Regions from separate parts of the Bradyrhizobium sp. SZCCHNR1093 genome, predicted to be linked through region 2. Evidence: riboswitches for the same ligand, from Rfam matches in the RefSeq annotation. Region 2 holds a riboswitch; the other holds the start of a gene.
What was found. A riboswitch is a leader RNA that binds a small molecule or an ion and turns the genes downstream of it on or off. The one in region 2 is predicted to bind cobalamin.
Positions count from the first base shown of each region.

Region 1: another riboswitch for cobalamin. It lies ahead of QX070_RS10725 (TonB-dependent receptor domain-containing protein); the one in region 2 lies ahead of QX070_RS24710 (HupE/UreJ family protein).

Region 1 is NZ_JAUHJJ010000002.1:1,104,292-1,118,762, forward strand. Features, by position in the region: gene QX070_RS10710 (LysE family translocator) at 1-411, shown strand, start outside; gene ilvC (ketol-acid reductoisomerase) at 562-1,581, shown strand; gene QX070_RS10720 (hypothetical protein) at 1,664-2,242, opposite strand; gene QX070_RS10725 (TonB-dependent receptor domain-containing protein) at 2,313-4,394, opposite strand; cobalamin riboswitch at 4,490-4,708, opposite strand; gene QX070_RS10730 (DUF2336 domain-containing protein) at 4,993-6,105, opposite strand; gene QX070_RS10735 (SDR family oxidoreductase) at 6,651-7,508, shown strand; gene QX070_RS10740 (hypothetical protein) at 7,508-7,816, shown strand; gene QX070_RS10745 (response regulator transcription factor) at 7,848-8,489, opposite strand; gene QX070_RS10750 (sensor histidine kinase) at 8,486-9,889, opposite strand; gene QX070_RS10755 (DUF2380 domain-containing protein) at 10,079-11,011, shown strand; gene QX070_RS10760 (sulfatase-like hydrolase/transferase) at 11,203-12,912, shown strand; gene QX070_RS10765 (ABC transporter substrate-binding protein) at 12,961-14,184, opposite strand; gene QX070_RS10770 (tripartite tricarboxylate transporter substrate binding protein) at 14,217-14,471, opposite strand, start outside.
Region 2 is NZ_JAUHJJ010000009.1:31,315-45,785, reverse strand. Features, by position in the region: gene cbiB (adenosylcobinamide-phosphate synthase CbiB) at 1-403, shown strand, start outside; gene QX070_RS24725 (cobyric acid synthase) at 390-1,883, opposite strand; gene cobO (cob(I)yrinic acid a,c-diamide adenosyltransferase) at 1,888-2,496, opposite strand; gene cobU (bifunctional adenosylcobinamide kinase/adenosylcobinamide-phosphate guanylyltransferase) at 2,513-3,049, opposite strand; cobalamin riboswitch at 3,085-3,278, shown strand; gene QX070_RS24710 (HupE/UreJ family protein) at 3,397-4,029, shown strand; gene QX070_RS24705 (DUF1636 domain-containing protein) at 4,033-4,428, shown strand; gene cobW (cobalamin biosynthesis protein CobW) at 4,448-5,485, shown strand; gene cobN (cobaltochelatase subunit CobN) at 5,495-8,917, shown strand; gene cobG (precorrin-3B synthase) at 8,914-10,188, shown strand; gene QX070_RS24685 (precorrin-8X methylmutase) at 10,181-10,813, shown strand; gene QX070_RS24680 (precorrin-2 C(20)-methyltransferase) at 10,810-11,568, shown strand; gene cobJ (precorrin-3B C(17)-methyltransferase) at 11,565-12,332, shown strand; gene QX070_RS24670 (cobalt-precorrin-6A reductase) at 12,296-13,069, opposite strand; gene cbiE (precorrin-6y C5,15-methyltransferase (decarboxylating) subunit CbiE) at 13,084-14,319, shown strand; gene QX070_RS24660 (cobalamin biosynthesis protein) at 14,316-14,471, shown strand, end outside.

The sequences.
Region 1 (14,471 bases), on a different contig from region 2:
ATCTCCTATCCGGTGCTGCAGGAGGTGCTGAAATATCTTGGCGCCGCCTACCTGATCTATCTCGCCGTGGTGATCGCGTTCTCCGGATCGGCCAAGCCGGATGACGACACGACGCCGCGCGGCCCGATGTCGTTCTGGGGCGCGGCGCTGTTCCAGTGGGTCAACGCCAAGGGCTGGGTGATGGTGATCAGCACCATCACCGCCTATGCCGCGATCGCCAGCTTCCCTGCCAATGTCGCGCTGCAGGTCGGGATCAGCTTCGTGATGGCGATCGGCTCGACCATCACCTGGACCCTGTTCGGGACGGCGCTGCGGCCGCTGCTGAGTTCCGAACGCGCGGTGCGCGGCTTCAACATCCTGATGGCGGTGCTGCTGCTCGCCTCGCTCTATCCCGTCTTCATGGACGCATGAGGGAGGCGGCCGCCATGCGAGATCGGGGTTTCCAAGCAGGGCCAAAATGCTCTAGACACGGGCCGGATTTCGTCCGGGCGCAGCCGCCCGTGCCTCACCCAAGCGTCTGACTTTTCAGCCAATTCCGGCCATCTCAAAGAGGAAACGACAATGCGTGTCTACTACGATCGCGACGCCGATCTGAACCTGATCAAGGGCAAGAAGGTCGTCATCGTCGGCTACGGCAGCCAGGGCCACGCCCACGCGCTCAACCTGAAGGATTCCGGCGTCAAGGACGTCGCGATCGCGCTGCGCAAGGGCTCGGCTTCGGCCAAGAAGGCCGAGGGCGCCGGCTTCAAGGTGATGGAAGTCGCCGAGGCCGCCAAATGGGCCGACCTGGTGATGATGCTGACCCCGGACGAGCTGCAGGGCGACATCTATCGCGAGCACCTGCACGACAACATGAAGCAGGGCGCCGCGCTCGTGTTCGCCCACGGCCTCAACGTGCATTTCAACCTGCTCGACCCGCGCCCCGATCTCGACGTGCTGATGATCGCCCCGAAGGGCCCCGGCCACACCGTCCGCTCCGAATACCAGCGCGGCGGCGGCGTGCCGTGCCTGATCGCGATCGCCAAGGATTCCTCGGGCAACGCCCATGACCTCGGCCTGTCCTACGCCTCGGCGATCGGCGGCGGTCGCGCCGGCATCATCGAGACCACCTTCAAGGAAGAGTGCGAGACCGACCTGTTCGGCGAGCAGGCGGTGCTGTGCGGTGGCCTGGTCGAGCTGATCAAGGCCGGCTACGAGACCCTGACCGAGGCCGGCTACGCGCCGGAGATGGCCTATTTCGAGTGCCTCCATGAGGTGAAGCTGATCGTCGACCTGATCTATGAAGGCGGCATCGCCAACATGAACTACTCGATCTCCAACACCGCCGAATATGGCGAATACGTCACCGGCCCGCGCATCGTCACGGCCGAGACCAAGGCGGAGATGAAGAAGGTGCTCGGCGATATCCAGTCCGGCCGCTTCGCCCGCGACTGGATGCTGGAGAACAAGGTCAACCAGACCTCGTTCAAGGCGACCCGCGCCAAGCTCGCCCAGCATCCGATCGAGGAGGTCGGCGCCCGGCTGCGCGACATGATGCCCTGGATCAAGAAGGGCGCGCTGGTCGACAAGTCGAAGAACTGAGTTCGCGCAGGACCTGCTGAGAATTGAGAACGGCGGGCCGAGGCCCGCCGTTTTTGTTTGGTAGGTGAGTCCTTAGGCTGTTTCAGGACGTCGCGCGGCGTGAGGCCAGCGGCGCGAGCAGGCGGACGATCTCGCTGACAGCGACCAGGCCGACGAGCCAGGCGGCGCTGGTCAGGCCGAGGCGGGCGACGATCGGGAGCGTGAAGCTCGCGGCACCGCCGAGCGCGGGCGTGGCGGCCAGCAGCACCAGCTCATACGCCGTGTAGGCGCCCAGCAGGGCGGCGGCAAAGGCGAGCGGAGCCGGGCTTGCGCGCAGAGCCTGCAGCACGCCCCGGGCCGTGGCAGTGGCGCTGAGCGCGGCGGCGCCGATCATCGCGCCCCAGGCCAGCGTGTTGGCATCGACCGGATAGTGCAGGGCGCCGAAGCCGATGCCCTGGTTGACCAGCCAGGCGCCGAGCATCACCGGCAGCGCCGTGCGCAGCGGAAGCATGGCGGCCGCAATCACGGCGAAGGCCGCAAACGGCGTCGCGCAGGCGAACACGAAGCTCGCCAGCGCACAGGCGGTCGTCAGCAGCGCGAAACAAAACGCGGCTGCATGCCGCGGCGGGACGGGCGCGAGGCGAGCCTCGGAACCTGAGGGGGCGAGGACGTCGAGAGTCATGGAACATCTCCTGTTGTTGCAATTGTAGTCCAGTTTTGAGGTGGCTGTCAGCCGCTTCGGGAGGTCTGCATCACTGCACGCCGAAGCTCGCGAGCCGGATGCCGCCGAACACGCCGAAGCCGGGCGCCAGGAAGCCGGTCGGGTTCTGGGTGTGACGGTTGAACAGGTTATCGATCCGGCCAAACACCTTGACCTGGTCGGACAGCGCGTAGTCGCCGCGCAGGTTCACGAGCGCATAGCCGGGTGCGACGAGGCCGGTGGTCATGCCGTCGCGGCTGACATCGAGCCAGTCGCCGACCCGCAGCAAGGTGGCCGACAGGCTCAGCGCATCGATCGGCAGCCAGGTGGCGGTGGCGCTCCATTTCTCCTTCGGCCGGCGCAGCAATTGCTGGCCGGTAGCCGCGTCGACGGCGCGGGTGAAGGTGTAGTCCGCGCGCAGCGATATCCGATCGGTGAGCCGCGCCGTCACGAAGCTCTCGGTGCCTTCGGTGGTGGCGAGGCCGACATTGGCGTAGGAGGTGAAGGTCGCGTTGAAATTGATCAGGTTGGTGATGCTGTTGTGGAAGTAGGTCGTGCCGAAGCGGACGCGATCGTCGAACAGCGGCTGTTCGAAGCCGGCATCGTAGCCGGTGCTCTGCTCCGGCCGGAGGTTGGGATTGGCGAAGAAGTTGAACGCCGGAAAATCCTGGTGCAACTGGCTCAAGGTCGGTGCCTTGAAGCCGGTGCCGTAGCTCGCCTTCAGCTTGGTCTCGGTGACCGGCAGGATCACCGCCGGCGCGATCCGGTAGGTGCCATGGCCGCCGAACTGGTCGTTGACGTCGTTGCGCAGGCTCGCCACGACGAACCAGCGCTTCGCGAACTCGGTCTGCAGCTCGACGAAGCCGGCCTTGTTGCCGTTCTCGGCCGAAAGGTCGGTGGTCTTCAGCCGTTCGGTCTGCTGCTCCAGGCCGACGATCAGGTTGTTGCGCGGGGCGAGCTCGGTCACCGCGTGCCAGTCATATTTGATGCGCTCGCCGGTCGCGACCGCGGCGACGGGATTACCGGCCGTCAGATCGGACGACCAGTTGTTCACATAGTTGACGCCGAAGTAGTTCCTGATGCGGCCGCCGAGCAGCGACCATACGGCTTCCTCGCGCGTCGCCAGTTGATGGACGGTATGGTTGCTCTGGGCGGCGTCGGGAAAGCTGGGAAAGCCGCTGTCGCCGGTGAACAGCAGGGTGGCGTCAGTGTAGCGGACCACCGAATTGAGCGTCCAGGCCTCGTTGAGATCGACGCCGAGCTTGGACGAGGCGGTGACGTTGTCGTAGGCGTTGCCGATCGCCTTCTGCCCCGCAGGCAGCAATTGCCACGGGGTCACCGGAACGTCACCGACGTGCAGATGCGCGACGTTGACTGCGTAGTTGACATTGTCCTGAGAGCCGCTCAGCCCCGCGCTCTGGTTGAAGGTCTTGAACGAGCCGCTCTCGACCGAGGCGGTCGCCCGCGCCGGTCCGTCGCCCTTGCGCGTGATCACCGAGATGACGCCGCCGATGGCATCGGAGCCGTACAGCCCGCTCTGCGGCCCGCGCAGCACCTCGAGCTGTTGGATGTCGGCGGCGAGCAGATGCGCGAAATCGAACGCGCCGTTGCCGTTGGTGACGTCGCCTGCGTCGATGCCGTCGATGATGAGCTTGGTGTGGTTGGCATTGGTGCCGCGCATGAAGACGTTGGTCTGGCCGCCCGGGCCGCCGGCCTGCACGATGTTCAATCCGGGGACCGTGCTCAGGATGTCCGGCACGGTGCGGGCCTGCTGCGCGGCGATATCCTTGTCGGTCACCACGGTGATCGCATTCGCGACGTTGGCGACCGGCGTCACAACGCCGGTCGGGCTGACGGCGACGGGGGCGCTGGCCGGCACTGCCGGCTTTGCAGCCGGCGTCTGCCGTCGCGCGGCGTTGCGGGTTGGAGAACCGCCGGACACCGCCGGCCCTGCGGCAGCCGGCTGGCGCGGCGCGTCAACCTCGACCGGCGGCAAAAGGTTGGGGGAGGCGGATTGCTGCGCGGCTGTCGGGAAAGCACCGAGCAGCGCAAACGACACGAGGACGCAGAACGACGACAGAACGGCGCGATGCCGCCTGGCATGGGGAACGGGAGACACGAGTGACCTCGGCATGACGTCAGTGGCACGTCACCGCGAACGAGGTCTCACGCAGGCCTTTGCAGACCTGCCTGAAAACGATGCCAATAACGCCCCGACCGGCATCCTCGCGTGTGACCACGGCTGACGGCAGGTCTCCTGGCTCGCGGGTCATCACCTCCACGTCGCCTTCCCGGGACCGAGATTTCCCAGTGGCCTATGACGCGAGATTCGCCGCTTACAGTTGCGGGGGCAGCTGCGGCCTTCGATCACGTCTCTTGCGAGACGCATCCGGCACCGCATTCCCTTTTGAGCCCCGGTCGAGGGGCACCGTCACGATCACCGTAGGAGTGCGGGCGCACCAAAGTCAATCCGGCGCCCGGTGATCTCCTGGCGATAACGCTGGCCGGTCGGCTTGATGATGCCCGGCCGCCTGCGACAACCATAGCTGTCGTCCCCGCGTTCGCAGGGACCCATAGCCGCCGGCGGTCGTGTGGCGAAGGACGACGATCCAGACATTTTTCCGCCAATTCACATCACGCTGTATGGGTCCCTGCGTTCGCAGGGACGACAGCGGAGTATGAGGAGGCTCGCGAGTCGTTGCTGATGAGGATTGCGTCTTGTGAGCACCCGCTCACTTCTCGACCTTGTTGTGCACCATCCAGAATCGCAGCGTGCGCTGGGCGGTGTCGAGCGACAGGCGGCCGTAGTCGCGTTCCGCGAGCTTGAGCGTGTCGCTGTCGATGGCGTGCTTGATCGGCCGGTGGGTCAGGATTTTCGCCACCACCGACCAGGCCAGCCCGGCGGCACGGCAGGGGATCAGCACGATGTCGGTGCGCGGGCCCTCGAGCACCTTGGCCATCATCTCGGTCGGGACGTTGTTGAGCAGGCCGAGTGCGGCGGAAACCTCGCCGAACCGGCGGGTCTCGGCGAAGAAGGCGATGGCGGCATCGTTGAGCTCGTTCAGCCCCTTCATGCGCTTGACGGCCTCTTCGGCGAGCGTGAAGTCGCGGCCGACCAGGCCGCCGTCGCTGCGCGCAACGTCGGCGATCGCCTTGAGGATCTTCTTGATCTCCTGTTGCAACGCCGGCGGCGCCGAGGCCATCAGCTTGGCGCGCACGGCTTCGGTGGCGCGGCGCAGGAGGTCGCGCAGGTGCTTGGTAGGCAGATCGATGCGCAGCCCGATGATCTCGGACAATTCGTCGTCGTCCTCGGCATGCGCCATCATCCCGGAATAGCCGGTATCGGAGAAGCGCGCGGTCTGGTTGTTGGCGAGCTTGCGGATGACCCGGCGCTCGCCGCGGTCGACGATGATGTCGGTCACCGCCTCGGTCAGATGCGGACGGCTGGAGATCGCCATCAGGTGATCCTGGCCCTTGGTCGCCGCGACCTCGACCAGCGTATGCTCGGTCAGCCGGCTCGAGTGCATCAGCACGCTCTCGGCCACCGAGATTTCGTCGTCACGGGCGAGCTGCTGGATCAATTCGACGGGCGCGTAGTCGACCGGCGCGAGATGCTTGGAGAGCTCGGCCCGCGCGCGGGTCTCTACTCGCGAGACCAGCATGCACAGCACATTGTCGAACACCTTGATCTGGTCCTCGGTGAGGCGTTCGCCGTCATGCAGGAACAGATTGGTGACCTGGCGCAGCGTGTTGACGCGCTTCGCCGAGGGGCCGCTGCGGACGGCCTCTTCGAGCTCGGTGATGATGGAGTGTTCTGAAGGCGGGAGCTGTTCTGGCTGTGACACGATCGCGCTCGTTTGTCCGGATGGCCGGAGCGACAGCGACGCGCTTGTGATCCCGCTGCAAGGCTCTCGGCCGGAGCAGTTTTCGGCACGGGCGATAACAACGCGTTAGGGTCGGAGGACGTAGTACCCCGGAGAAACACGGATACGGAAAATTAAGGCGATACGCGTAGAGGGGGACGACGAGCTGGAGCGCGGTCTTCCGGAGATTCGCCGGACAGGCGATGGAATGAGGCCCGAACACCTCCCCGCGGACGCGGCGACGACAGGCCAGCGAAACGGAAAGGTTAATGATCTCATAATGTCACGGACCTTCCTTCATCCAGTTTGCTCGCTGCCCTCGATCTCACGTCAGCTGTCATCCTCCCAAGCATTGAAACTTAAACCCCATTCTTGCCGCGGCCATTTTGCTGATGCGCCGTGCGCTGCGTGCGGTCTCCCGGTGTTCCAGGGCGGGCTCGGAAGAGGGATGATCTCGCGCGAAAAATCAGCGCCAGCATCGCGCTGCATCCCGTGCGATAATCGCCGCGCAAATCGTTGAGGTCGCCATGAAATCCGTCGTCATCACCGGCGCGTCCACCGGCATCGGCTTCGCCTGTTCGAAGCTCTTGCTCGCGCGTGGCTTCCACGTGTTCGGCAGCGTTCGCAAGCAGGCTGATGCAGACCGTCTGCGCAGCGAGCTCGGCGCCAACTTCACGCCGCTGCTGTTCGATGTGACCGACGAAGCGGCGGTGAAGGCGGCCGCCGGCGAGGTGCGAGCGGCGCTCAAGGGCGAGACGCTCGCCGGTCTGGTCAACAATGCCGGCATCGCCGTCGCGGGGCCGGTGACGGAGCTGCCGATCGAGCAGTTTCGCCATCAGATGGAAGTGAACGTCATCGGTCCGGTCATTGCGACCCAGGCGTTCGCGCCGCTGCTCGGCGCCGATCCGGCCATGAAGGGAGAGCGCGGCCGGATCGTGATGATCAGCTCGGTCGCGGGCCGCAACGGCAACCCGCTGATGGCGCCGTATTCGACCTCGAAGCATGCGGTCGAGGGGCTATCCGAGAGCCTGCGCCGCGAGCTGATGCTGTTCGGCATCGACGTCATCGTCATCGCGCCGGGGGCGGTGAAGACGCCGATCTGGGCCAAGGCCGAGGAGGTCGACCTGTCGCCGTATCAGGCCTCGCCGTTCTTCCCGGCGCTGCAGAAGATTCGTGGCTTCATGCTGCATCTCGGCAAGACCGGGCTGCCGGCCGAGACCATCGCCGCGCGGGTGGCCGACGCCTTGACCCTGCCGGCGCCCAGGGTGCGCTACGAGATCGCGCCCGATGCTATCAGGCAATGGATCGTGCGGGTGCTTCCGAAGCGGACCGTCGATCGCATCATTGCCAAGCGGCTCGGTCTGACGCCGGTGATCAGGGCCTGATGCCGGCGATGACGACCATCGGCAAGACCCAGGCGGAGCTGACCCGCCTGGTCGAGGAGGAGATTCGCGCGCAGCCGGGGTGCGAGACGGCACGCGTGCCGGCCGTTCATGCGCTCGACGTGCGCAGTGGCCGCAACTGGGAGATCCCGCACGTCGTTCTCGGCGATAGCCTGATCAGCGACGTCGACCGCGCCGTGATGAGCGTGCAGCGCCGGCTCGGGCGCGAGCTTCACCTGATCGATGATCCCGTCACGGAGCCAGCGTCGGAAGCCGCCGCGACGCCGCAGATCGACACCGACGACTCCTGACATTCCCTGCGCTGACGTGAGCCCTGCGGGCTCAGGTCAGCAGGCCCTGCCGCAGCGCCAGCCGTACCAGCTCGATGTCGCTGGCGACGCCGAGCTTGTCCTTGATCAGCGAGTGCAGGTTGGCAACCGTCTTCGGGCTGAGATGCAGCGCTGACGCGATCTCGTCGGTGGTCCGTTCGGCCAGCAGCATCTGCATCACCTCGAACTCGCGCGCGGACAGGACGTCGGCGGCCGCCCGCTCGCCGGAGAGCCGGCTGAGCGCGAGCTCGTGATCGATGTCGGGGCTGATCGCGATGCGGCCGGCGAGCACGTCCATGACGGCGCGCACGAGGGTCTCCGGCGGGCTGCTCTTGGTGACATAGCCGCGGGCGCCGGCGCGGATCGCCTGCACCGCGAAGCCCGCATTCTCATGCATCGTGAAGACGAGGATGCGCGCGCTACGATCCCATTGCCGGATGCGGCGGATACCCTCGATGCCGCCGACGCCCGGCATGGTCAGGTCCATGATGACGAGATCGGGCCTGACCTCCTTGAACAGCCGGTAGGCTTCGGCGCCATCGGCGGCTTCGGCGACCACGCGCAGTCCCGGCTGCTTCTGCAGCATCGACCTGTAGCCCTCGCGGACCACGGCATGGTCGTCGACCAGCAGGATGGTGCCGGCGGGCGCCGTCATGCCGCGCATGCCGCTTGCGGCTGGGTAGGCGAGAGGTCGGGCAGGGCCGGCAGCGGAATCTCGACGCGGAGTCGCGCGCCACCGCCGGAGGCGGCCGCGAAGCTCATCTGGCCTCCCATGGAGGCGACGCGCTCGCGCATGCCGAGCAGGCCCATGCCCGGCTTGTCGGGAGCTTCACCTGCGGGACCGTCGTCTTCGACGGTGAGCACGGTCGCGCTCGCCGGCCCGTCCTGAAGCGTCAACTGCAGCCGCACGCGCGTCGCTCCGGCGTGCTTGACGGCATTGGTGAGCGCCTCCTGGGCGATGCGGTAGAGGTTGGTGGCGATGATGCCGGGCAGTCGGTCGATGCCGCCCGACAGGCTGATCTCGAAAACGGTGCGGCCGTGCTGCCGCCTGTTCCACCCGGCGACGAGGCCTTCGAGGCTGGCGGCGAGGCCGAGCTCGTCGACATCAGGTGGACGCAGCCGCATCAGCGCGCCGCGCAATTGGTCCATCATGTCGCTCGCGGTGCGCGCGATGCCGTCGCATTCGCCCACCAAAGCGGGGCAATCCTGCGCCGCGCTGTGACGGATCGACGCCGCGAGCGCCCGGATCGCCGCCAGCGACTGGCCGAATTCATCATGCAGCTCGCGCGCGAGGTGGCGGCGCTCGTCGTCCTCCAGGGCGATCAGGCGCCGGGTCAATTCGCTGCGCTGGGCCAGCGCTGTCTCCAGCCCCTCGGCGAGCTGGTTGAAGGCATCGCGGATCGCCGACAGCTCGGCAAGGTCGAACGGCGGCAGCCGTGCCGACAGATCATGGGCCGCGATCCGCTCCAGCCCGGCGCGGATCAGCCGGGTCGGGCGCAGCGCGCGGGCCAGCGCGGCGTAGGCCAGAATGCACAGCAGCGCCAGCGCCGTCCCGAGCACGGGCAGCAGCCGGCTGAGCTCGCGCCAGGCCTCCGCGGTCATGACGCCGGCATCGGCCCAGACGACGGCATCGCCGGTCCTTTCGCCGCGAAAGCTGACCGGCCGTGCCGCTTCCCGGCCTGGATCGAACAGCCGCCGATACAGCATCGCGAAGGCGCGGGGCGGATCGTCCGTCTGCGCCTCGGCGCCGCCGCAGATGCGCTGCACGATCGCGCCGTCGACGCCGCGATAGGCGATGCACAGGCCCGGTCGCATCGCGGCGGCGGCGACCGCATCGAGGTCGGGAAAGCCGGCCGGCGGGCTGTTGACCCAATGCATCTTGCTTTGCTGCAATTGCAGCGTCCTGGCCGTGATCTCGGCGATCCGCTCATTGCGCGCATGCACCGAGCGGTCGGTGTCGAACAGCACATAGGCGCAGATCGCCCCAAAGCAGAGCGCCGAGACCACCGAGATGCGCAGGGTCAGACGGTATTTGAGGTCGTAGCGGGTCCACATCTTCGGCACGTCCATGGTAGCCCTGCCCGCCGGCATTTAACGGCAGAACCGCCTGGGCCAAAAGCGCTGCGGCCTGGTCGCCGTCACCGTCGTGAAAATTTCCCGTGCCGCGCCGGGACCGCGGCCGCTGCGGCCATAGCGCCGCTGCGCCTAGCTTTGGATCGCCAGACATCGCTGCAGGGGGATCCCATGTCGAACCGTCGCGTCGTCCGTTGTCTCGTTCTCGCGCTTGCTTTCGCGGCCGGTCCGGTCCGCGCCGCCTCCGGCGATGTCCCGGCTGTGCTGGTCGACGATTTCAGCTATCTCGACACGTCCGGCGAGCCGGTCGATCAGACCGCAGCGCATCAGCGGCGGCTGGATGCATTCATCGCCGCGCTCCGCAGCGACGTCGCCGCCGACGCGCGGCTGCGGCCGGTCAGCCCGTCCTGCGCGCCGTCCTGTCCCACCGATGCGTCCCCGGAGGTCCGGCTGCAGATGGCGGCCGAGGCCGGCGCAACCGTCGTGATCACCGGCGGAGTCCAGAAGCTCTCCACGCTGGTGCAGTGGGCGCGCGCCGCGGCCATCGACGTCGCCTCCCATCGGGTCGTCTTCGACAAGGTCTTCACCTTCCGCGGCGATAGCGACGAGGCCTGGCAGCGCGCTGCGATCTTCGTTTCGCGCCAGGTCCGTGACGCACTGGCGCCGCCGGAGCCGATCCGGCTGGCGCTGCTGCCGTTCGAGCTCGACGACACCAGCGCAGGCGCGGCGCTCGGCGAGACCGAATCCGACCAGAAGGGGCTGCAGGAGGCGACCGACGCGGTGCGGCAGCTGCTGGCACAGTCCGGGCGCTATCGCCTGGTGGACGCGGCCGGCGAGATCAAGCCGGGGCAGCCGGTGCGTGAGTGCGACGATTGCGAGGCCCGGGCGGCCCGCGCCGTCGGCGCCCAGCAATCGCTGCTCGGCATCGTCCGGCGGATCGGCCGCACCGAATACATCATCGGCTTTCGTGTCCGCCAGGCCGACAGTGGCGCGCTCGTCGCCGCCGGTGACAGCGGATTGCGCCTCGGCGCCAATTATTCCTGGAGTCGCGGCGCGGTGCGTCTGGTGCGCGAGCGGCTGCTCGAGACCGGCACCCAGAATTGAAAAAGGGCGAGGATCGGTACGCGAGGATGGCTGTGATGCCACCTCTCGTCGTGGCGCGAGACGACACGCCGCCCTCCGTGCAAATCCGGGCTGTTGTGATTTGTGACGATTTCATTACGGTCGGATGACAGGATAGGCTTCCTTGATCTGTCGGCATGCGCCGGCGAAGGGCGCCTGCATTCGACCGCCTGATGTCACTGACCCCGAACGACCAACCGATCACCACGCTCGCCGCGGCGAGCGCAACACGCTCCGCGGCCGTCCGGCTGTCCGCCGTCGCCGCGCCGCATGTCGCGGCGCTGGCCCTGATGCTGCACACCGAGACCGATTTCGGCTCGCGGCTCGGCTTCGTGCTGGCCTGGGGCATCCTGAACTGCTTCTGGCTGGTGCTGCTGCGGCGGCCCGCGGTGTCCGGCGCGTTGGCGTTGACCATGGTCGTGGTGCTGGTGCTGCTGTCGCAGCTCAAGCACGCCGTGGTCCAGATGACGGCGAACTTCGTCGACGTGATGCTGATCGACCACGACAGCGCGGCGTTCCTGTTCACGATCTTCCCGAACCTGAAGCTGTCGGTGCTGGTGGCGGCCGCCGTTGTGCTGCCGCTGATGGGGCTGCTGTGGTGGGCGGATCCGTTCCGGATCGCGCGGCTGCCGGCGCTGGCCGGCAAGCTCGCCTGCCTTGCTGCGCTCACGCTGTATTCGCTCAACTGGCGCGACGAGACCTGGCGCGGCTATTATGACGACGGCTATCTGTCGAAATTCGCCCGCTCCGGCGTCACGGCGGTGTCGGACTTCGTCGCCAACGGCTTCATGGAATCCGACGCCACGGCTGATCGAAGTCTGGCTGCCTTCGTCCCGGATTCCTGTCATCCGGCCGCGCGCCGGCCGAATATCGTGCTGATCCACGACGAATCCAGCTTCGACATCCGCTCGGCGCCAGGCATCAAGGTGCCGGATGGCTATGGCAGCCACTTCAAGTCGTTCGACGGCAAGGCGCGGCAGTTCATGGCCGAGAGCAATGGCGGACCGAGCTGGTTCACCGAGTACAACGTGCTGGCCGGCTTGTCGTCGCGCTCGTTCGGCCGCTTCGCCTATTTCGTGACCCGGATCGCGTCCGGCCGGGTCGAGCGCGGCTTGCCGCTGGCGCTGCGCAATTGCGGCTACGACACGGTGTCGCTCTATCCCGCGCAGGGTGCCTTCATGAGCGCGCGCAGCTTCCAGACCACGGTCGGCGTCGATCGTTTTCTCGACGCGCGCGATCTCGGCGCCAAGGGCGTCGAGCCCGACGGCTTCTTCTACGATGCCGCGCTCGATCTAATGCAGCACCGGCCGCGCGGAAAGCCGCTGTTCATGTTCGTCTATCTCGCCGCCAACCATTTCCCGTGGGAGACGACGTTCCGGCCCGACCTGACGCCGTCCTGGCGAGCGCCCGGCAATCTGCCTTCGATCGATGAGTATCTGCGCCGCCAGGCGATGAGCGCGACGGACTATCAGCGCTTCCTCGCCAGCCTGAAGAAGCGCTTCGGCGACCAGCCGTTCCTGATCGTGCGCTACGGCGATCACCAGCCGGAGTTCTCGCCGCACATTCTCGATCCCAAGCTCGACGAGGCCGGCATCGGCGAGAAGCTCGAGAGCTACGATCCACGCTATTATCAGACCTATTACGCCGTCGATGCCGTCAATTTCGAGCCGCGCCAGAGCGCGGTCGTGATGGATCGGATCGACGCCGCCTATCTGCCGCTGGTCACCTTGGAGGCGGCCGGCATTCCGCTCGATCCGTCCTTTGCCGAGCAGAAGGAGATCATGCTCCGCTGCAAGGGCGTGTTCTACGCCTGCGGCGACGGCGCCGAGGCGCGCCGCTTCAACCGCATGCTGATCGACGCCGAGCTGATCCGGGGGCTGTGACCGGCCGACGCCAAGGTCGGCCGGGCAACGTGTTTGCAACGCCCGCTGCTACTCCGCCGCCGTGTCGGTGACGATGCCGCCGATGTTCTGCCAGTGCGCGCCGTCGAACTGGATCATCTGCAACTGCTTGTTGACGCGATAGTCCGTCGGCGAGGTCGTGATGCTGATGCCGGGCAGCAGCATGCCGAGCTCGACACGGTTGAGGTTAGTGGCCTGCTTCAGCACGTTCTCTCGCGTCAGCTCGTCGCCGCACTGCTTCAGCACCTGGACCAGGAGCTCGGCGGTGATGTAGCCATAGACGTTGAAGTTCGAGCCCTTGTCGCCGTCGGGATAGTACTTCTCCATGAAGGCGAGATAGCGCTGTACGCCGGGGTCGTTCTTGAAGCCTTCTTCGAGCGGATCCTTGACGTAGCCGACGCTGATCAGACCCTTGGCATTCTCGAGCCCGGCGGGCTTCAGGGTGGCGCCCATCGAATTGGCGTTGATGTCGACGATGTGGACCGGCTTCCAGCCGAGCTCGGCGACCTTCCTGATCGCCTGCGCGGCCTGCTTCGGCGTCGAGGCGCTGAACAGCAGGTCGGCGCCAGCATCCTTCAGCTTCAGAATCTGCGAGTCGATCGTGGGCTCGGTGATCTCGTAGGAGGTCTCGGCGACGATCATCTTGGCGGCCTTGTCGCCCAGCCCGGCCTTCAGGCCGGCGAGATAGTCGCGGCCGAGATCGTCGTTCTGGTAGAGCACGCCGATCTTGGCGTCGGGATAGGTCTTGAGGATGTATTGGCCGTAGATGCGGCCTTCGACGACGTAGCTCGGATTGAATCCCATCGTCCAAGGAAAATGCTTGGGATCGGTGAAGCGCGAGGCGCCGGTGGCCGCGAACAGCTGCGGCACCTTCTTCGTGTTGAGATATTTCTGCACGGCGACATTCGGTGCGGTGCCGATGATCTGGAACGTCAGCAGCACCTCGTCGCTCTCGACCAGCTTGCGCACCTGCTCGACCGTCTTCGGCGGTGAATAGGCGTCGTCATACTGGATCAGGTTGATCTTGCGCCCGTTCACGCCGCCCTGGTCGTTGATCATCTTCATATAGGCGGCCTGCGCCTTGCCGATGGTGGCATAGGCCGACGCCGGGCCGCTCAGCGGCACGGTCTGCCCGACCTTGATCTCGCTGTCGCTGGCGCCGGTATCGTACTTCTTCTCGGCGGCCAGCGCCGGCGCGGTTGCCGCGAGCGACAGCAGAGCAAGCGCGGCCAGCGCGGTGGTCCCAATCCTCATCACATCCACTCCCTGAATATCTTTTGTGAAACTCACTCGGCCTTGATGGCGGCGTCGCGGATGACCGCGCTCCACTTCTTGGTTTCGTCGGCGATGAACTGGCCGAACGCTGCAGCGTCGCGCGGCTGCGGATCGAGCCCCTGGGCGAGCAGCTTCTGCTTCACCTCGGGTGCGGCGAGATCGGCGAGGATCTCGCGCGACAGCCGGTCGACGATCGGCTGCGGCGTCGCGCCCGGCGCCATGAAGCCGTACCAGCCCGACGCGACCACGTTCGGCAGGCCCTGCTC
Region 2 (14,471 bases):
TCATCTCTCGGACCGTCACCGCGCGTTTGGCTGGGCGGCAGCGCGGCTCGACGATCTCGTCAACCTGCCGGCCTCGCGCCTGTCTGCGCTGTGGATTGCAGCCGCTGCGGCCTGCATCCCGAGCGCCTCGGCCCCGGCCGCGCTGCGAGCCGTTGCACGTGATGCGTCGAAGCATCGTTCGCCCAATGCCGGCTGGCCGGAAGCGGCGATGGCCGGTGCGCTCGGACTGAGCCTGGCGGGGCCGCGCGTCTATCACGGCCATCTGGTCACCGATGCCTGGATGGGCGACGGGCGCGCCGATCTCGACGCGTCCGACATCCGGCAGGCCTTGCGGCTGTATCGGCTGGCCTGTCTGGTTCAGGCCCTGGTCGTCGCAGGACTCGTCCTGGTCAGGATCCTGTAGCCGCCACGGGCGGCGCGGGCTTGCTCGCCAATGCAAGGATACGGTCCACGTCAACGTAGCGCTCGAGATGCGCCGCGAGTGCATCCAACGTCGTGTCCACATCGATCTCATAGGAGAGGCCGCTGGTCGTCGCGCCGAGGCTGCGCAGCCAATGGCTGCGCAGGCCGTCGTCGGCGAACAGGCCATGCACGTAGCAGCCGGCTACCAGGCCATCAGGCGCGATGGCGCCATCGCGCCGGCCATCGGAGAAGGTCAGGAAGGGGCGCTGTGTCGCCCGTCCCTCCGTGTGGCCGATGTGCATCTCGTAGCCGCGGAACGAGAGCTTATCGTGCGTCAGCGTGCCCTGGACCTCGCGCAACGCCTTGTCATCGGTCAATGTCGTTTCGACGTCGAGCAGGCCAAGTCCCGCGACGGACTCGGGCGTGCCCTCGTGCCCATCGGGATCGCTGATCACACGCCCCAGCATCTGATAGCCGCCGCAGATGCCGAGCACGCGGCCGCCGCGGCGCAGATGCGCGATAAGATCGATGTCCCAGCCGACTTCACGCAAGGCGGCGAGATCGGCAATCGTGGCCTTCGAGCCCGGCAGGATCACGATCGATGCGTCGCCGGGGATCGGCGTGCCAGGCCGCAAAAACTGCAGATCGATTCCATCTTCCAGCCGCAACGGATCGAACTCGTCGAAATTGGAGATGCGCGGGTAGGCGAGGATGACGACCTTCGGTCGGTGTCCTCCGGACGATCCGCGTTCAGCGAGGCCGAGCACATCCTCCGCAGGCAGACGGCACGCATCCGAGAAATACGGAATGAGCCCGAGCGACGTCCACCCCGTCCGCTGCGCGATCTCGTTCATGCCCGATGCAAACAAGGCGGGGTCGCCGCGGAACTTGTTGACGAGGAAACCCGCCACGCGCGCGGCATCGTCGGGTGCGACCACCGTCTTGGTGCCGACCAGGCTGGCAATGACGCCGCCGCGGTCGATGTCGCCGATCAGCACCACCGGGATCTGGGTGGCCTGTGCGAAGCCCATGTTGGCGATGTCGCCGGCGCGCAGGTTGATCTCGGACGCCGAGCCTGCGCCTTCCACCAGCACGATGTCGGCCTCAGCGGCGAGGTGGTGAAAGCTGTCGAGCACGGCCGCCATCAGTTGCGGCTTCATCGCCTGATAGGCGGATGCCTTGGCGTTGCCGATGACGCGACCCTGGACCACGACCTGCGACCCGATCTCACTCTGCGGCTTCAGCAGCACCGGGTTCATGTGCACGGTCGTCGGCCGCCGCGCCGCGCGCGCCTGCAGCGCCTGGGCACGGCCGATCTCGCCGCCATCAGCGGTGACGGCGGCGTTGTTCGACATGTTCTGCGGCTTGAACGGCGCCACCTTGAGGCCGCGCAATGTCAGCGCGCGCGCGAGCCCCGCGACGATCAGCGATTTGCCGACGTCGGAGCCGGTGCCCTGGAACATGATGGCGCGCGCGCTCATGAGCCTAGTACTCGATGCCTTCCTGCGCCTTCACGCCGGCTGCGAAGTGATGCTTCACGAGGTTCATCTCGGTGACGAGATCGGCGGCCTCGATCAGCTCCGGCTTGGCGTTGCGCCCGGTGACGACGACGTGCAGATCGGGACGGCGCCCTGCGAGCGTGGCGACGACGTCTGCGATATCAAGGTGATCATAGCGCAGCGCGATGTTGAGCTCATCGAGGACGAGCAACCGGATCGACGGATCCGCCATCAGCTCCTTTGCCTTCGCCCAGGCACGTTCGGCCGCGGCGATGTCGCGCGCGCGATCTTGCGTCTCCCACGTAAAGCCTTCGCCGAGCGTGTGCCACGACACCTGGTCGCCGAACCGCTCGATCGCCTTGCGCTCGCCGGTTTCCCACGCGCCCTTGCCGAACTGCACGACGCCGATGCGAAAACCGCGGCCGAGTGCGCGCAGCATCAGGCCCCAGGCCGCCGTCGATTTGCCCTTGCCCTTGCCGGTGTGAACGATCAGCAGGCCCTTTTCGACGGTCTTCGAGGCGACCTCGGCATCCTGCACCGCCTTGCGGTTCTCCATCTTCGCCTTGTGGCGTGAATCGTCGGCGCTTTCGGTCATCGGCATGTCCTTCCCGTTACTTCAATGTCAGCGGCAGGCCGGCCGCCATCAGGATCACGCGATCCGCTAAGGCCGCGACGTCCTGGTTCAGTCGCCCCTGCGCATCACGGAAGGCGCGGGCAAGCGCATTGTCCGGCACGATGCCGAGTCCGACTTCGTTGGACACGGCCACGATGGGGCCAGGCGCGTCCCTGAACGCCTCGATCAGCTCGGCGCATCGTGCCGGAACGTTCATGTCGGCGAGCATCACATTGCTGAGCCACAGCGTCAGGCAATCGATCAGCATCGGCGCGCTCGAATTTGCCCGTGCACGGACCAGGCCTGCAAGATCATGCGTGGTCTCCAACGTCTGCCATCCCTCGGTGCGGCGCGCTTTGTGCTGCGCGATTCGGTCCTTCATCTCATCGTCGAACGCCTGCGCGGTCGCAACATAGGTCCAAGGTGCGGGAAGGGCGGTCACGAGCGCCTCTGCATGGCGGCTCTTGCCGGAGCGCGCGCCGCCGAGCACCAGGGTGAGGCGCGGCAGGGCGGGATGCGGGCGGGCGGGGACCATGGGGGACGATTCCGATTGACGGGCTTTGGCGCGACCCGTATCTAACAGATGACGGTTCTCCGAAAGGAGAGATTTAGGGAACACGGTGCGGGTTCTTGACCCAAGGCCGTGGCTGCCCCCGCAACTGTAATCGGCGAGTGTGAGGCCAAAGCACCACTGGGAAACCGGGAAGGTGGCTTCATGCGGTGACCCGAGAGCCAGGAGACCTGCCGTCGACATTGCTGTTGGCCGACCCGTCGCGCGGGGAGTCGCGATGCTGGTTCTGATCCCGCCGGGATGGGCGGGATGCCGTCGGATGCAGCGCATCGTCCGGTCCTCTGGGGAGCCGGCAAGCGACGGAGACGGCCATGAAGTTGACCCGTACCACGACCTTTGCAGCCGCGAGCCTGGTGCTGCTCGCCGCCGATCCCGCCTTCGCGCATCACATGATGGATGGCAAACTGCCGCAGACGTTTGCGCAGGGCCTGCTGTCCGGCCTCGGCCATCCTGTGATCGGAATCGACCATCTGGCCGCCATCGTCGGTGCGGGCATCGTTGCAGCGCTTCTGGGCCGCGGCTTCGCGCCGGTGCTCGCCTTCACCACAGCGATGATCGCGGGCGTCGGCCTTCATGTGGCCAAGGCCAACATCCCGGCTGCCGAGCTGCTGGTCGGCCTGACCACCGTCGTGGTTGGGCTGGTGGTGGTGATGCGTGGCGGTTTCGGCGTGCTGCCCGTCGCCGGCCTGTTCGCCGTGACCGGCCTCGTCCATGGATATGCGCTGGGTGAATCGATCGTTGGGGCAGAGAACACCCCGCTCGGGGCCTATCTCGTCGGTCTGCTCGTGATCCAGACCCTCATCGCCGCCGGCGCGTTCCTCGGCACCAGGCTGCTGTCGGCGAAGGCCAAGGCGGCTGCGCCGCTGGCGCTGCGGCTCGCGGGCGCTGCCATCGTGCTGGTGGGTGGGGTCGCCGCGGCGACGGCGGCCGGCGTGATCGGCTGATTGATGACCGCATCGGAGACTGGTGAGACGACGCTGTTCGTCTGCGTCACCTGCCGTTCGCAGGCGACGGAACCTACGCCGCCTGATCAGCCGCGGGCCGGAGCCCGTCTGCTCGCCGCGATCGAGACGTTGCCGACCGCGCAGCGCGCCGGTGTCGCCGTGGTCGGCGTCGAGTGCCTGTCCAACTGCAATCGTGCGTGCACGGTTGCAGTGACGGCGCCGGGCAAATGGACCTACGTGCTCGGCGCGCTCGATCCGGATCTGCATGTTCAGGATGTGCTGACATTCGCGCAGCTGCATCAGCGCCATGACGCCGGCCTGCCGGCCTGGCGCGAGCGTCCCGAATACATCCGCAAGAACACCGTTGCGCGCGTTCCCGCGCTGTCAGCACCACGCTGAAACGAGAGATCGTATCGCCATGACGAAGTCGTTCGCCAAGACGCCTTGCACCATCGTCACCGGTTTCCTCGGCGCCGGCAAGACCACGCTGGTGCGCAACCTGATCGAGACCGCGAATGGCCGCCGGCTCGCCATCATCGTCAACGAGTTCGGCGATGTCGGCATCGACGGCGACATCCTGAAAGGCTGCGGCGTGCCGGACTGTCCGGAGGATCGCATCGTCGAGCTGTCGAACGGCTGCCTGTGCTGCACCGTTGCCGATGATTTCGTGCCGGCGCTCAGGAGCCTGCTGGATCAGAAGGAGCCGCCCGAGCATATCGTGATCGAGACCTCGGGGCTCGCGCTGCCGAAGCCGCTGGTGCAGGCCTTCAACTGGCCGGAGATCGCGACGCGCGCCACCGTCGACGGTGTGGTGGCGGTCATCGACGGCCCGGCGGTGGTCGCCGGCCGTTTCGCCGACGATCCCGACGCGCTCGCCGCGCAGCGCGCCAGTGATGCTTCGCTCGATCACGACAACCCGCTGGAGGAGGTCTATGAGGACCAGCTGCTGTGCGCCGATCTCGTCGTGATGAACAAGAGCGACCTGATGAGCGAGGAGCAGCGCAAGGATGTCGCGGCCGAGATCACGGCGAAGGTGCAGCGTGCCGTCAAGGTGATCGCGACGGAGCACGGCAGGCTGTCGGCTTCAATTCTGCTCGGGCTCGGTGCCGCAGCGGAGGACGATCTCGCGGCCCGACCGTCACATCACGACAACGAGGCCGAGCACGACCACGACGATTTCGAGAGTTTCGTGCTCGACGTTCCGGCGCAGGCTTCGCCCGATGCGCTCGTCGACCGCATCGCGGCCGCCGTCGACGCGCATGACGTATTGCGCGTGAAGGGGTTCGTGGAAGTCGCCGGCAAGCCGCTGCGCCTCCTGGTGCAGGCCGTCGGCAACCGCATCCAGCATCAGTTCGAGCGCCCGTGGCGATCCGGCGAATCGCGGCAGGGGCGGCTGGTGATCATCGGCGAGCGCGGCCTCGATGCCGCCGCCATCCAGAGCCTGATCACAGGATAGGCGGGACCGATGCACCTGCTGGCGACAACGGGCGCGGATCTCGACGACCTCGAACAGGCCGTGGATCTTGCACAGTCGCCGGCCGAAATCGTCGTGCTGTCGTTCTCGGATAGCGATTTGTCGGCATTGGCCGAGGCCTGGACCGCGTCGTCGGATGAGCTGCCGAGCCTGCGCCTCGCCAGCTTGAAACGGCTGAAGCATCCGATGTCGGTCGATCTCTATGTCGACCGTGTCGTGCTCGGCGCGCGCGCCGTCGTCGTGCGCTGTCTCGGCGGGCTCGACTATTGGCGCTACGGGCTGGAGCGCATCGCATCGGTCTGCCGCAGCCGCCACATCCCGTTCGCGGCACTGCCGGGTGACGATCGCGCCGACGAGAGGCTCGATGCGCTCTCGACCCTGCCGAAGGACGCGACCTCGCGTCTCTACGGCTATCTGCACGAGGGCGGCGTCGGCAATGCGCGCGAGGCCCTGCGCTATCTCGCGACGCTGCTCGGGCGCGACGCGCATTTTGCGGAGCCGGTCGCGATCGGTTCGATCGTCGGCTTCATGCCCGATCGCGGAGCGGTCGGCATCGATGATCTCTGCGGCCACGATGATGCGCGGCCCACCGCGTTGATCGTGTTCTACCGTGCGGGCCTGCTCGCCGCGGATACGGCAGGGATCGCGGAGCTGATGCGGGCGCTCGAAGGTGAAGGGCTGGCGGCGGTCGCGGTCGCGGTGACCAGCCTGAAGGATCCCAATATCGGGGATGCACTGGCGCGACTCGTCCAGCGCCGGCGTCCTGCGATCATTTTGAACGCCACCGCGTTCTCGGCGCTGCGCGACGACGGCACCACGGTGCTCGACCTCGCGGACGCGCCGGTCTTGCAGATCATCCAGGCGCAGAGCACCGAAGAGGCCTGGGCCTCGTCGGCGCGCGGACTGTCGCCGACGGATCTGGCCATGAATGTCGTTCTGCCGGAGCTCGACGGCCGGCTGTTGGCGCGCCCGATTGCGTTCAAGGGTGAAATGCCGGCGGATGAGCGTCTGCAGTTCGGCACGATGCGTTATGTACCGCAACACGACCGCATTGCTTACGTCGCCCGGCTCGCGGCGCGATGGGCGCGGCTGCGGGCGCTGCCGGCAAGCGAGCGGCGCGTGGCGCTGCTGCTTTCCGATTATCCGGCGCGCGGCGGGCGCCGCGGCTACGCTGTCGGTCTCGACACCAGCGAAAGCGCAGCCGCCATTGCGCGGCTGTTGGCGGAGGCGGGGTACGATATCGGCCGCGCAGCGCCGACCGCCGAAGATGTCGACGCGCTGCTGCGGGACGAGGCAGATGAGCTCGTGGTGCCGCTCGCGGCCTATCGGTGTGCTCTGGCGCTGTTGCCGGATGAGCTGCAGCGTGCCTCGCATGACAATTGGGGAGAGGCGGAAGCCGACCCGGCGGTTCGAGATGGCACCTTCCGTTTTCCGGTGCTGCGTGCGGGAAAACTCTCGATCCTGCTACAGCCGGATCGTGGCAATCGCGCCGATCGCAAGTCTGGCTACCATGACACGAGCGTGCCTCCGCGGCACGCCTATGTCGCGCTCTATGCGCATCTGCGTGAGGCCGAGCGGATCGATGCGCTGATTCATCTCGGTGCGCATGGCACGCTGGAATGGCTGCCTGGCAAGGCACTGGCGCTCTCAAATGCGTGCTGGCCGGAGGCCGTGCTGGGCCCGCTGCCGGTGATCTATCCCTTCATCGTCAACAATCCCGGCGAAGCGATGCAGGCCAAGCGGCGATTGTCGGCCCTGACGCTCGGGCATCTGACGCCGCCGCTGTCGCAGGCCGGTCTGCACGGACCCTTGCTGGAGCTGGAGGGGCTGGTCGAGGAATATGCCGAGGCGGATGGCCTCGACAAGCGCCGGCTGAAGCTGCTCGAGGAGGAGATCGTCGCGCGGGCCTGGCAGGGTGGCTTGGCCGCCGATTGCGGGCTCGACCGTGCGATGACCGGACGCGAGGCGATCGCACAGCTCGATGCGCAGCTCTGTGACATCAAGGAGCTCGCGGTGCGCGACCGCCTGCATGTGTTCGGGGAAGCGCCCGACACGGCGGCGACCGGCCTGCTTGCGGATGCGATCACGGCGGCCATGGGGCCGGCGGCCGCGACGGTCGATCGCGCCGCCATCGCCGCACGGATCGCCGCGAGCGCTGCAGCCGAACGCAGTGCGTTGCTCGCGGCACTCGACGGTCGCCGCGTCGCTGCCGGTCCCGCCGGCGCGCCGAGCCGCGGCCGGCTCGACGTGTTGCCCACGGGGCGCAATCTCACCGCGATCGACCCGCGTGCGATCCCGACCCGGACCGCCGCTGTGGTCGGCGTACGCGCGGCTGACGAGGTGATCCGGCGCTATTTGCAGGATCATGGCGACTACCCGCGCGCGCTCATGCTCGATCTCTGGGCGTCCGCATCGCTGCGCACGGGCGGTGACGATCTGGCCCAGGCCTTGGCTTATCTGGGCGTGCGGCCGCGCTGGGACCTCAACTCCAATCGTGTCACCGGCGTCGACGTACTGCCGTTGGCGATGCTCGACCGCCCGCGCATCGATGCGACGCTGCGGATCTCGGGGCTGTTTCGCGACCTGTTCGAAGCGCAGATCGCGCTGTTCGATCTCGCCGTGCAAAAGGTGGCCGCGCTTGACGAGGACGATGCCGACAATCCGCTGGCCGCGGCACGGCGGCGCGGCGAGAGCCTCGCGCGCGTGTTCGGCGGGGCGCCTGGCAGCTACGGTGCCGTTGCCGCCGACCTTGCGCTCGGAATGGACTGGACGAGCCGGTCGCAGCTCGGCGAGGCGTATCTCGAGAGCGCCGCTTATAGCTTTGGCGGGACGCATGACGGCGCGTCTGCTTCCGACACGTTCCGCGCCCGCGTCCGCAGCGCCGACGCCCTCGTGCATCCGCAGGACGATCGTGAGCGCGACCTGCTCGATGGCGAGGAGGTCGCCGACTTTGCCGGAGGCTTTGCGGCGGCCGCGGCGTCGCTCGGCGCGTCGCCCGCGCTGCTGCATCTCGACACCAGCCGTCCGGAGGCGCCGGCGGCGCGGACATTCGGCGAGGAGATCGCCCGCGTGGTGCGCGGCCGTCTCACCAATCCGCGCTGGATTGCGGGAATGCTCGCGCATGGCTATCGCGGCGTCGCCGAGATCGCGCAGGGCGTCGACGCGCTCTACGCCTTTGCCGCCACCTCTGACGCCGTCGCCGAGCACCTGTTCGATCTGGCGCATGGGGCGCTGCTGCGCGACGAGGCCGTGTTGGACAACATGGTCGCGCGCAATCCGGCGGCGGTCGCCGCGATCGTCTCGCGATTTGAGGATGCGCTACGCCGGCAGCTATGGGTGCCACGCCGGAATGCGGTCGCCGATGAGCTTGCGCATGCCCGCACGCGCCTGACGCAAGCGGAGAGCGCGTCATGACCGCCTCGGTCGAGATCAAGGGCTGGTGCCCGGGCGCGCGGCGTCCGATGCCGAGCGGCGACGGGCTCATCGTTCGCGTCCGGCCGCATGGCGGCGCGTTGCTGGTGTCGGCGCTGCGTGAGCTTGCCGAGGCTGCTCGGCACTACGGCAACGGCCAGATCGACCTCACGCGCCGCGCCAATCTGCAGATTCGCGGCGTATCGCCCGAGACGCTTGTGCCGCTGTGGGAGCTGATGGCATCGCTCGGACTGCTCGATGACAGTGTCGAGCTCGAGGCCATCCGCAACATCGTCGTCAATCCGCTGGCAGGACTCGACCCGGCCGAATGGGTCGACATGCGTCCCGTCGCCGCCGAGTTGGAGACACTGCTGGCCTCGGATCAGGCGCTCCATGCTCTGCCGCCCAAGTTCGGCTTTGCGCTGGATGGCGGCGGCAGGTTGCCGCTGACTGGGCTCGCTGCGGATGTTCGTCTCGTCGCCTGTAGCGGTCCTGAAGCCCGGCGTGTCGCCGTTGGCATCGCCGGTTCTGTTGAGTCCGTGTGGCTGGGAACGACAGCCGATGCCGATGCGGCGTCGACGGCTGTGCGGCTCGCGCGGCTGGTGCTGCAACACAGCCCGACGCGGCGCTCCGCAGATTTGCCGCCGCACGCGCGCGCCGCCGTCGGCGCCGAACTGGGCCTTGATCTCTCCAACGTCATCGCGACGCCATCAGCCGCGAAATCGCAACGACGTTGCGGCATCATTGCCCTGACGGATCAAACCTGCGCCGTCGGTCTCGGCGTGCCATTCGGCCGCATCGATAGTGGCACGCTGGCGCGGCTTGCGGCCATGCTCGCGGCGCACGATGTCGCCGAGGTCCGCCTGTCACCATGGCGCGCGCTGTATGTCTCCGCGGGCGTCGTGACCGCGGAGCAACTGGTGGCGGATGCAGCCCGGCTCGGCCTGGTCGTCGACGATACCGATCCATTGATGCGCATCGACGCCTGCTCGGGCGTCGGCTGCTGTCCGTCGACGGGACTGGCGACGCGACAGGATGCCCGCGTGCTCGCGGATGCGATGGCCCGGACCGGATTCAACGGCACGCTGCACGTCTCCGGCTGCGCCAAGGGCTGCGCACGCTCGGCAGCCGCGGACGTCGTGCTGGTTGGCGAGGGCGAAGGTTATCACATCGTCCGCAACGGCACGGTGAAGAGCGAGCCCTGCGGCATGCTCGATCCCACCGAGATCGACGTCGACGGGCTGTTCGAAACGAAAGAAAGGGCCGATGTCTGAGCTGCGCGACTACATCAAGGACGGCGCGGAGATCTATCGCCGTTCGTTCGCGACCATCCGCGCCGAGGCCGATCTGTCGCGCTTCCACGGACTGGAAGAGAAGATCGCCGTGCGCATCATCCATGCCTGCGGCATGGTCGAGATCACCTCCGACATCGCGATGTCCGAACACTTCGCCGCCGAGGTGCGGGCGGCGCTCGATCGTGGCGCGCCAATCCTGTGCGATGCCAAGATGGTGGCGCAGGGGATCACGCGGGCGCGGCTGCCGGCGAGGAACGAGATCATCTGCACGCTCGATGCTCCCGAGGTGCCGGCGCTCGCCGCGCAGCTCGGCACGACCCGATCCGCGGCGGCGCTGGAGCTGTGGCGGCCGCATCTCGGCGGCGCGCTGGTGGCGATCGGCAACGCGCCGACGTCGTTGTTTCATCTGCTCGACATGCTCGATCAGGGCGCGCCGCGACCGGCCGCGGTGATCGGAACGGCCGTTGGGTTCGTCGGAGCCCGGGAATCCAAGGAGGCGCTCGCGGCCGACGGCCGTGTGCCGTATCTGATCGTGAAGGGTCGGAAGGGCGGCAGCGCCATGGCGGTCGCGGCGGTGAATGCCATCGCGAGTGATGTCGAATGAGCCTGCTGGACACCATCGCGGGCTCGGCAAATCCGGGCACGCTCTACGGCATCGGCGTCGGTCCGGGCGACGTTCGTTATCTGACCTTGCGCGCCGCCGGCCTGGTCCGGTCCGTCGATGTGGTGGCGTTCTTTGCCAAGCGCGGCATGGAAGGCAACGCGCGACGGATCGTAGCGCCGTTGATGGAATCGGGCCGGCACGAGCTGCGGCTCGAATATCCGGTCACGGAGGAATTGCCCGTCGCCGACCTGTCCTATCAGTCCCAGATCGCCGACTTCTACCGACGTGCGTCGGACAGCATCACCGCGCATCTGGCGGCAGGGCGATCGGTCGGTCTGCTGTCCGAAGGTGACCCGTTCTTCTACGGCTCGTTCATGCACATGTGGCGGCGGCTCGAGCACGATCATCCGGTCGAGGTCGTCCCGGGCGTAACCGGCATGTCCGGCTGCTGGACCAAGGCCAATGTTCCTATCACCTGGGGCGACGACGTTCTCTCCGTGCTGCCGGGCACGCTGGGCGAGGACGTCCTGCATGACCGGCTGACGCATTGTGAGGCCGCCGTCATCATGAAGGTAGGGCGCAACCTCACCAAGGTGAAGCGCGCGATCATCAGCGCCGGATTGCTCGATCGCGCGCTCTATGTCGAGCGCGGCACGATGGAGGCGCAGCGTGTCGCGCCCCTGGCCGAGGTGGAACTGGACCGCGGCCCCTATTTCTCGATGATCCTGATCCCCGGACAGGGGCGGCGGCTATGACGGGCACGCTGACCATTGTCGGCGTCGGCCCGGGGCGAGCCGAACTGATCACGCCGGCCGCCTCGGCCGCCATCGCTCGCGCGACCGATCTGATCGGTTATGGACCGTATCTCGACAGAGTGACCACGACGAGTCCGGGCCAGATCCGGCACGCCAGCGACAATCGCGTCGAGCTCGACCGCGCCCGCCACGCACTCGGGCTCGCAAGCGACGGCAAACAGGTCGCGGTGGTGTCGGGCGGTGATCCCGGCGTCTTCGCGATGGCCGCGGCGGTGTTCGAAGCGGTCGAGGCGGGACCGGCGGCCTGGCGCGACCTCGACATCCGTGTCGAGCCTGGTGTCACCGCCATGCTGGCGGCGGCGGCCAAGGTCGGGGCGCCGCTCGGCGGCGACTTCTGTGCGATCTCGCTGTCCGACAATCTCAAGAGCTGGGCGACCATCAGCCGCCGCCTTGAGGCGGCGGCTGCAGCTGATTTCGTCATCGCGCTCTACAATCCGCTGTCCAAGGCGCGACCGCATCAGCTGGGGGAGGCGTTCGCGCTGCTGCGGCAGATCAAGCCGGCTTCGACCGTCGTCGTCATGGTGCGGGCCGCGGGCAGTGGTGAGGTCAGACAGATCATCACCACGTTGGGCGAGGTCGATCCCGACAAGGCGGACATGCGCACGCTCGTGCTGATCGGATCGACGGCCACGCGCCTGATCGCGCGCGGGGGCAAGCCGCCCTTCGTCTATACGCTGCGTCGTGAAGTCGAGGGCGGCGCATGAGCGAGCTGCGCCTCCAGCCACAGCAACGTGGCCCGCGCGCCGTCCAACGCGACGCCATGCGGCTTGTCGGGACGGGCGATCATCACCACCGGAATCGCGAGCCGTCGCGCGGCTGCGATCTTCGGATAGGTCGCGGCTCCGCCAGAGTTCTTCGACACGACGAAGGCGATGCGTTCCTGCGTCAGGAAGGCGTGCTCTTTGGCCTCGTCGAACGGCCCGCGATCCCTGACGAAGCGAATGTCGGGCGGCAGCGCGATGTCGCCGGGCGGGTCGATGGTTCGCGCGACGTAGTGATGCTGTGGCGCTGCGCCGAACGCTGCGAGCTCCAGGCGACCAAGGCTGAGGAACACACGCGCCGGATCCGCTCCGAGCGCCGAAGCCGCGTCGTCGGCACTGTCGACCTCGATCCAGCGATCGCCGGCCTGGCGTTGCCATGCCGCGCGCCGGATCGACGCCAGCGGCACCGACAGCGCATGACAGGCCGCAACGGCATGTCGCGAGATCTGGCCGGCATACGGATGGGTGGCGTCGACCACGGCATCAATCACATGATCCCGCAGCCATGCTTTCAGTCCGGCGATGCCGCCGAAGCCGCCGATGCGCGTCGGCAGCGGCTGCGGTTTGGGCGAAGCGGTGCGGCCGGCGAGCGAGAGCGTCGCCGCGAACCGATCGTCGCCGGCGAGCAGCCGCGCCAGCTCCGAAGCCTCGGTCGTCCCGCCGAGAATGAGGATACGCATGCGGGGAAGCGTCCATGGTGAACCCGGCCGCAACTTGCAACGCGCAGCGCTGGCTGTCCATCGTCGGGATCGGCGAGGACGGCGTCGACGGCCTCTCGACGCCTGCGCGACGTCTCATTGCGCAGGCGGCCCTCGTTATCGGCGGCGCCCGTCATCTCGAGCTTGCAGCGCCGTTGATCGCAGGGGAACGACTGGCGTGGCCCAGCCCGCTGAAGCTCGCGTTCGATCAGGTCGCGGCGCGACGGGGAGAGCCCGTCGTCGTTCTCGCAAGCGGCGATCCTTTCAACTACGGCATCGGCAAGCAGCTCATGCAGCGTTTCGCGTCCGCCGAGATGCTATGCGTCCCGCAGCCCTCGGCCTTCAGCCTCGCGGCGGCGCGGCTCGGCTGGCCGCTGCAGGACGTGGCGCAGGTGACGTTGCACGGCCGCGCGCTCGAAGGGATCATCCGCCATCTTGCGCCGGGGGCGCGCATTCTGGCGCTGGCCTGGGATGGATCCACCGCCCCAAGGCTCGCCGCGCTGCTGACCTCACGCCGCATGGGACGCTCGCGCCTGACGGTGCTGGAAGCGATCGGCGGCGCGCACGAACGGGTGCGCAGCGCGCCGGCCGATGCGTTCGATCTTTCCGATATTCATCCGTTGACCACGATCGCGATCGAGGTTGACGCCGAGGTTGATGCGCCCGTGATCCCGCTGACGGCCGGTCTTGCCGATGACCTATTCGAGCATGACGGCCAGTTGACCAAGCGCGAGGTCCGCGCCGTGACGGTGTCGGCCCTGGCGCCACGTCCGGGCGAACTGCTGTGGGACGTCGGGCTGGGGTCGGGCTCGGTGGCAATCGAGTGGCTGCTGCGTCACGGCTCGTTGCGCGCGTTCGGGATCGAGGCGCGGCAGGACCGGGCCGACCGGGCGATGCGCAACGCGCTGGCGCTCGGCGCTCCCGAGCTGAAGCTGGTGATGGGGCGCGCGCCGGCGGTGTTGGCGGATCTTGAGATGCCGGATGCGGTCTTCATCGGCGGCGGCATTTCGGAAGCGGGGGTGTTCGAAGCCGTCTGGTCGCGGCTGAAACCCGGCGGCCGCCTCGTCGCCAACGTGGTGTCGCTAGAAGGCGAGACGCGGCTGAGCGCGTTGTTCGGCCAGCATGGCGGTGAACTGGTCCGCATCGCCGTTTCGCGCATCGAGCCGGTTGGCCGCATGCATGGCTGGCGTCAGGCCATGCCGATCACGCAGTGGCGGGTGACGAAGCCATGATCGCGCTCGGGATTGGCTGCCGCCGTGCCGCCAGCGTCGCAGACATCGAGGCGGTGATTGCACATGCGCTCTCGCTTGCGCGCCTCGCACCCGCGGACGTGGCGGTGCTCGCCACTGCGGCCGACAAGGTCAGCGAGCCTGGCGTGATCTGC